3 regions of the Mesorhizobium sp. RIZ17 genome follow, and region 1 is predicted to be linked to each of the others. Evidence: predicted binding sites of a transcription regulator. Region 1 holds the regulator's gene; each other region holds the start of a gene.
The links. Region 1 encodes PhoB, which activates phosphate uptake and scavenging genes when phosphate is short. Its sites were predicted from a motif close to TGTCATNNANCTGTCAT; they were not measured.

Region 1 (2,266 bases):
CTCGAAACCGACAATGCGCTGGCGCAGCGCGTCGTCTCCGACGACGCCATCATGGACGCGCGCCAGCGCGAGCTTGACGACCGCGCCATCACGCTGATCGCCAAGCGGCAGCCGATGGCGGACGACCTGCGCAACGTTGTCGGCTCGATCCGCATGGCGGGCGATCTCGAACGCATCGGCGATCTTGCCAAGAACATCGCCAAGCGCGTTGGCGCGGTCGGCGTCAGCACCGCGCCGCGCGACCTCACGCATTCGATCGATTCCATGGCGCAGCTGGTGCTGATCCAGGTCCAGGCCGTGACCCAGGAATATATGGTGGGCGACGCCACTGCGCTGGCCAAGCTGCGCAACGACGACGAGCGCATCGACGTCAAATACACGTCCGTCTTCCGCGAGCTGTTGACCTACATGATGGAAGATCCGCGCAACATCACCGCTTGCACGCATCTTCTGTTCTGCGCCAAGAATCTCGAGCGCATCGGCGACCATGTGACCAACATCGCCGAGAACGCCTATTATGTGCTCACCGGTACGCAATTGCCCGCCAACCGTCCCAAGCAGGACGAGACGGCAATGTCGGCGCCGGCGGCCTGACGAGAAGGTTACCCCGATGATCGCGCCACGCATCATGGTGGTGGAGGATGAGGAGCCGCTGGGGGTGCTGCTCCGCTACAATCTCGAATCCGAGGGTTACCAGGTGGAAGTGGTGACCCGCGGCGACGAGGCCGAAATCCGCCTTCAGGAAAACGTTCCCGACCTGCTCGTGCTCGACTGGATGGTGCCGGCGGTTTCCGGCATCGAGCTCTGCCGGCGCCTCAGGATGCGGCCCGAGACCGAGCGGCTGCCGATCATCATGCTGACGGCGCGGGGCGAGGAAAGCGACCGCGTGCGCGGGCTCTCGACCGGCGCCGACGACTACCTGGTCAAGCCGTTCTCGACGCCGGAATTCATGGCGCGCGTCAAGGCGCTGCTGCGCCGCGCCAAGCCGGAGGTGCTGTCCAGCGTGCTCAAGGTCGGCGACATCGTGCTCGACCGCGAGTCGCATCGCGTCTACCGCAAGAAGAGCGAGATAAGGCTCGGCCCGACCGAGTTCCGCCTGCTCGAATTCATGATGCGGCATCCTGGCCGCGTGTTCTCGCGCAGCCAACTGCTCGACAATGTCTGGGGCGAGACGATCTATATCGACGAGCGCACGGTGGACGTCCATGTCGGCCGCCTGCGCAAGGCGGTCAACAACGGCCGCATGCCCGACGTCATCCGAACCATTCGCGGGGCGGGTTACGCGATCAGGGAGGATTAGGGATAGGGCGCGGAAGCGCTGACGGGCTCCGCTCCCGGCATCTGCGATGGTGATTAGCCGAGACGCTTCTAGCGTCGTCATCCACGGGCGGAGCAAGGAGCGTAGCGACGCAGCGCAGACCCGAGGATCCATTCCGTGACTTCGACGCGCCGGGGCGGTGCAGAATTCTGCTCCGCTGCGCCTACGATCGAAGTAACGGCATGGATTCCAGGGTCTGCGCTGCGTCGCTTCGCTCCTGTTTCGCCCTGGAATGACGAAGCTGCGGGGCCATCGCTAATCTCAAGCGTCTGCTGCTGTCCTCAGCGACCAGCGGTCACTTCAAAGCCGCTCAGGCCACGTTTTTTCCGCTGCCCGCTCTTGCCTGCATGCCCGGCGCGAAAATCTCCTGGTCGACGAAGGTCAGCGCGCGCATGGCGCAGCCTTCGCGGATCAGCGGCAGCTCGTTAGGCTCGGTGTCGAAGGAGATCGATTCCGAGTGCTGGCCGCCCGCGGTCTGGGCGATCGCCTCCCTTAGCGCCGGCTCGATCAGGTCGAAGGCGGCCGCGCTGACGCCGACCATGGCCACGGGCGCCGGGTCGATGAGGGCGAACAGGCTGCCGAGACCGAAACCAAGCGCCTCGCCTGCCCGACGGTAAGCCTCCCGCTCGGGGCCGTCCTTCTCGCGCGCCTTGGCGGCCAGGGCTCGCATGTCGGCGTCGCCGACGTCGACCGGCTCGGCGTCCTCGCTCATTTTCATGGCGCTGCGCCAGATCGCGTAATTGCCGGCATAGGCCTCGACGCAGCCGCGCCGGCCGCAGCGGCAAAGCGCGCCGCCCGGGCGGTGGATCATGTGGCCGAATTCGCCGCCCGAGGAATGCGTGCCGGTGAACAGCGCGCCCTTCAGCACCAGACCCATGCCGATGCCGTGCGACAGGAGGATGGCGATGAAGTCGTCGCGATAGCGCTCGGGGTCGCGCCATTGCAGCG
Region 2 (2,266 bases), 840 kb from region 1:
ATGGTCCATCAGCGAGGCGAGCTTCACCCGGTCGTCGGTCTCGAAATTGGCGAAAGCCTCGAGGCAGTCCGGCGCCGAGACTTCGCAGCGCAAGTGGATGAAATGGTCGGCCCTGAGCCGATCGTGGCGCACGCTGTCCTCGATCGCGTCGGCCAGCTTGCGAACGTCGTCGGATTTCAGGTCGGCGTCCTCGTCCATGCCGACGCGCAAGGCGTCGAGCACGGTGGTGATGCCTGCGGTCGCCACCTGCGCATCATGGGCGAGCACGGCGGCGATCGGGTTCCAGCGTACTTTCGGGCGCGGCGCGTAATGACCTTCGAGGTGATCGGTGTGAAGCTCGACGAGGCCCGGGATGATATAATCGCCGCCCATGTCCTCGCCGGTTCGGGCAGCGCCCGGCTCGACGGCGGCAATCAGGCCGTCGCGCAACAGAAGCGAACCTTCGACGATTTCGTCGGGCAGCACGATGCGGGCATTGGTGAGAACGGTTTCGACGGTCATCTCAGGCGGTCCTATCTCAAGCGGTCGGTCGGCGGTCATCCAGAGCAATTCCAGGAAAAGTGTTTTTGCGGTTTTCCGTTTGGAATTGCGTAAAACAAAGAGATAGGGCGGTTCAGCGTTTCCGCTGATCCGCCCTAGGCGGTCTTGCGGGCAGGGCTGCGGCCAAGCGCATGGTGGGAAAGCGCCATGAACGGCGCACCGGGCTCGCTTTCGACGAACAAGGTCAGCGCATCCACCGGCACCGGCTGGCGCAGGATGTCGGCGAACAGGCCGTCTATCGCTGCCCGAAGACGTGGGCTTTCCTGTGGCCCGACGCGCCCCGACAGCGTCATGTGGAAGCGGAACGTGTCGAAGACGTAAGGATAGCCCCATTGGCAGAGGTTGCGGAACTCGTCCGGCTTCAGCGCATCGGGGCTGCGGCGCTCGATCTCGGTCTCGGTCAGCGGCGCGCGGAACGGATCGAAGGCGCGCACCACCTCGCCGGCAAAATCGTTGAGCGGCGCAAACTGCGTTTCCGGCACCAGCGCGAAGAAGCCGTCGATCTGCCCGACGACCAGACGCGGGATGACGACCGGCGGCGTCGCCTCGGCGAAAGTGTCGAGCGCGGCGCGCAGCGAGGCTTCCGTCTCGTTCGCCGCCAGCCGGAACGGCGCCTTCAGCGTCGCGTGGAACCCGTAACGCCTGGCGGAGGCGGTGTGGAAGGCGACTTCCGCGGCCGACAGGTCGCCCACGGCCTCGACCGGCCGCGTCGCCGCGCCGAACGGGTCGCGGCCCAGCCAGTTGGCGGCAATGCGCGCCAGCTTCTCGTCCTGTCCCGGGGTGTAGTAGATGGCGTAGCGCATGGGCGTTCCTCGTCAAGCGCTGCGCGCCCCGAAGGATCATGCGACACGCTTCAAGTCATTGTCCTGGCAGGTCGTGGCCCAAAAACGCCGGAGCGTTTACGGCGACATGCACCGGAACCGCTGCCATAGGTGATTTCCATGACGGATTGACGAAGCTTTCATGGGTTTTCGAAGGCAAGTCCAGCCGCCAGGTGCTTAGCCGACGATTTTTCTCAACTGGACCAACGGCTTTGCCGGCCTGCCGGTCAGGCCTTCATCAGCCACTCATGCTCGGCCGCGTTGTGGAATTTCCACGTCCGCTTCGGTCCGGCCATGACATTGAGGTAATAGAGGTCGTAGCCGTGGCAGGCCGCGCAGGGGTGATAGCCCTTCGGCACCAGCACGACGTCGCCGTCCTCGATGGCCATCGCTTCGTCCAGCTCGCGCACGCCGTTGCGGTCGGCATCCGTGTAGACGCGCTGGAAGGCAAAGCCCTGCGGCGGGTTGAGCCGATGGTAATAGGTCTCCTCGAGATAGGATTCCGCCGGCAGATTGTCCTGGTCGTGCTTGTGCGGCGGATAGCTCGACGTGTGGCCGCCGGGCGTGATCACCTCGACCACCAGCAGCGAATCCGCCGGCTTGCCCTCGGGCAGGATGTTGGTCACGTAGCGCGTGTTGGTGCCCTTGCCGCGCACCTCCTGGCCGAGATCGTCAGGCCCGATGACGCGCACCGGCAGGCTGCCGCTTAAGCCAGGCGCCGAGCAGACGGCGAGCTCCAGCTCGGTGTCGGCGGTCACCGACCAGTCGGCGCCTTGCGGCACATAGACCGACCACGGCTTGCCTTCGAAGGGCGACATGCGCTCGCCGAGCAGGCCAAGATCCTTGCCGCCGGCCGAGGCCTTGCCCTTGCCGGTGACGAAGACCAGGCAGACCTCGCGGTCGCC
Region 3 (2,266 bases), 350 kb from region 1:
GTGCGCACGGCGTTGCGGTCGAGGTCTTCCGGGGCGCCGTCGAAGACGACCTTGCCAGCGGCCATGCCGATGATGCGGGTGCAATAGGCGCGCGCGGTGTCCAGCGTGTGCAGATTGGTGACGACGGTGATGCCTTCGCGCAGGTTGATGTCGCGCAGCGAGTCCATCACCACCTTGGCGTTGAGCGGGTCGAGCGAGGCGATCGGCTCGTCGGCCAGAAGTACTTTCGGCTCTTGCATCATGGCGCGGGCTATCGCGACGCGCTGCTGCTGGCCGCCGGACAGCGTGCCGGCCGGCTGCAACGCGGTGCGGGCGATGTCGAGACGCTCGAGCGCGGCCACCGCCTCGGCGCACTCGGTGCGCGTGAACATGCCGAGCAGGTTGGAGACCGTCGAGCGGTGGTTGAGGCGGCCGAGCAGCACGTTGGTCAGCACGTCCAGACGCGGCACGAGGTTGAACTGCTGGAAGATCATGGCGCAGTCGCGCTGCCAGCGGCGCAACGGCGAACCCTGCAGGCTGGAGACCTCGGCGCCGTCAAAAAAAATCGACCCCTGGCTGGGATCGATGAGACGATTGATCATACGCAAAAGCGTCGACTTGCCGGCGCCCGAGCGGCCGATGATGCCGACCATCTGACCGCGCGGGATCGAGATGTTGATGTCGCTGACAGCGGTATTCTTGCCAAATCGTCGGGTTACGCCACGGATTTCGAGCGTGGCCGATGATGCTGACATACCAAAACTCCAGTCCGTCGCGCTTTTGCAGGTCTGTTAACCTTCGCTAGCGCAGGCCGATGAAGCTGCGGTGTCGGATTGATGTCAGTTTTGTTACGAGTCACAGGCCATCCTTGTTCATGCATGTCGTTACCCCAAACCGCCGCGCACTTTTGGGCGACATGCATCCGGATCAACCAAGCACCAGCAGTTCCTCGAAATGCTTCATGTCCTTGAAACTGCAGAAGGCCGCGGGCCTGAGCTCGATCACCGGGGCCTCGCGCTCGAGGAATGACAGGCAGTCATCGAACAGGTCCCGCCAGGCGCCGGCCCGCTCGTTGGCGAGGCGGCGGATCTGGTAGGCAAAGGTGATATGGAAAACATAAGTGTCGTGGTCCGGATGGCGGTAGCCGAACGGCACCGACAGCGCGTCGCGCCAAAGGCGTAGGATGCGCTCGTCCTCCGCGGAAGCACCGGCAACCGTAAGGCCGTTCGGCGTGATGTGGACGGTCTTGACGCGGAAGGATGGGCAGGCCTCAAATCCCTCCAGGCGCTGCAGATAGAGCTGGGTCATGTCGTCGATGCTGGTGTCGAGCGGCACGTCGGACGGCCAGTAGGGAAGGCGCCGCCGATACTCGATGATGCCCTGGAACAGCGTCATATGCAGGCTGGAGATCGGCGTGAAAGCGAGGCGATCTGCGTCGGGCATGGCCAGCATGCGATCACGCGCCTCGACAATTGCAGCTTGCGAAGGCGAGCCTTGGACCAGATGGCAGACGACGGTGTTGCCCGGTTCGAGGAGGAAGTTGCCAGCGGTGTCGTAGCGGGTGCCGAGATGGGTAGGCTTCGTCGGATTGGTGCCTTCGAAAAATCCCGCGAGCGAGGGTCTGATTGTGTCGGGCATGGCGATCTCCTTGGGGAGATGGCGTCCTGTCCGAGTCATGTGTCAAGGTGGTGAATGGTGAATGGTGAATGGTGAATGGTGAATGGTGAATGGTGAATGGTGAATGGTGAATGGTGAATGGTGAATGGTGAATGGTGAATGGTGAATGGTGAGAAGAAGAGCTTCGTTGCCATTCACTATTGACCATTCACCATTCACGATCTTCAGCCGCCATGCTTCTCCAAAAACGCCTCGGCCTCCAGCTCGCGGAAATCGTCGAGCGCGGCGCGCAGCCTTGCATGGTCCCAATCCCACCAGGCTAAAGCCTGGTAGCGCTCGGCGGTGCGGCGGTCGAAGCGCTCGCGGATCGGCTTTGCCGGCACGCCGCCGACGATGGTGTAGGGCGCGACGTCCTTCGACACCACCGCGCCCGCGCCGACAGCCGCGCCGTCGCCGACGGTGACGCCGGGCAGGACGGTCGAGCCGTGGCCGAGCCAGGTGTCGTGGCCGATGATGACGCGCCTGGCGCGGCGCTGGGCAAAGAACTCGCTTTCATGCTCGGCGTCATCCCAATAGTCGGAGGCGCGGTAGGTGAAATGGTGCAGCGTCGGCCGCCAGGTCGGGTGGTTGGTGGCATTGAGGCGAACGCTCGCCGCGATGTTGGAGAACT

Region 2: the regulator PhoB is predicted to act here: its motif matches at 1,482-1,498, upstream of WDX12_RS10330 (DUF1045 domain-containing protein).
Region 3: the regulator PhoB is predicted to act here: its motif matches at 816-832, upstream of phnC (phosphonate ABC transporter ATP-binding protein).

What each region holds. Positions count from the first base shown of each region.
Region 1 is NZ_CP147861.1:1,238,672-1,240,937, reverse strand. It holds gene phoU (phosphate signaling complex protein PhoU) at 1-594, shown strand, start outside; gene phoB (phosphate regulon transcriptional regulator PhoB) at 611-1,300, shown strand; gene WDX12_RS06100 (ROK family protein) at 1,629-2,266, opposite strand, start outside.
Region 2 is NZ_CP147861.1:2,082,782-2,085,047, forward strand. It holds gene WDX12_RS10325 (alpha-D-ribose 1-methylphosphonate 5-triphosphate diphosphatase) at 1-501, opposite strand, end outside; gene WDX12_RS10330 (DUF1045 domain-containing protein) at 636-1,343, opposite strand; gene iolB (5-deoxy-glucuronate isomerase) at 1,589-2,266, opposite strand, start outside.
Region 3 is NZ_CP147861.1:892,645-894,910, reverse strand. It holds gene phnC (phosphonate ABC transporter ATP-binding protein) at 1-734, opposite strand, end outside; gene WDX12_RS04400 (DUF1868 domain-containing protein) at 907-1,617, opposite strand; gene WDX12_RS04395 (DapH/DapD/GlmU-related protein) at 1,821-2,266, opposite strand, start outside.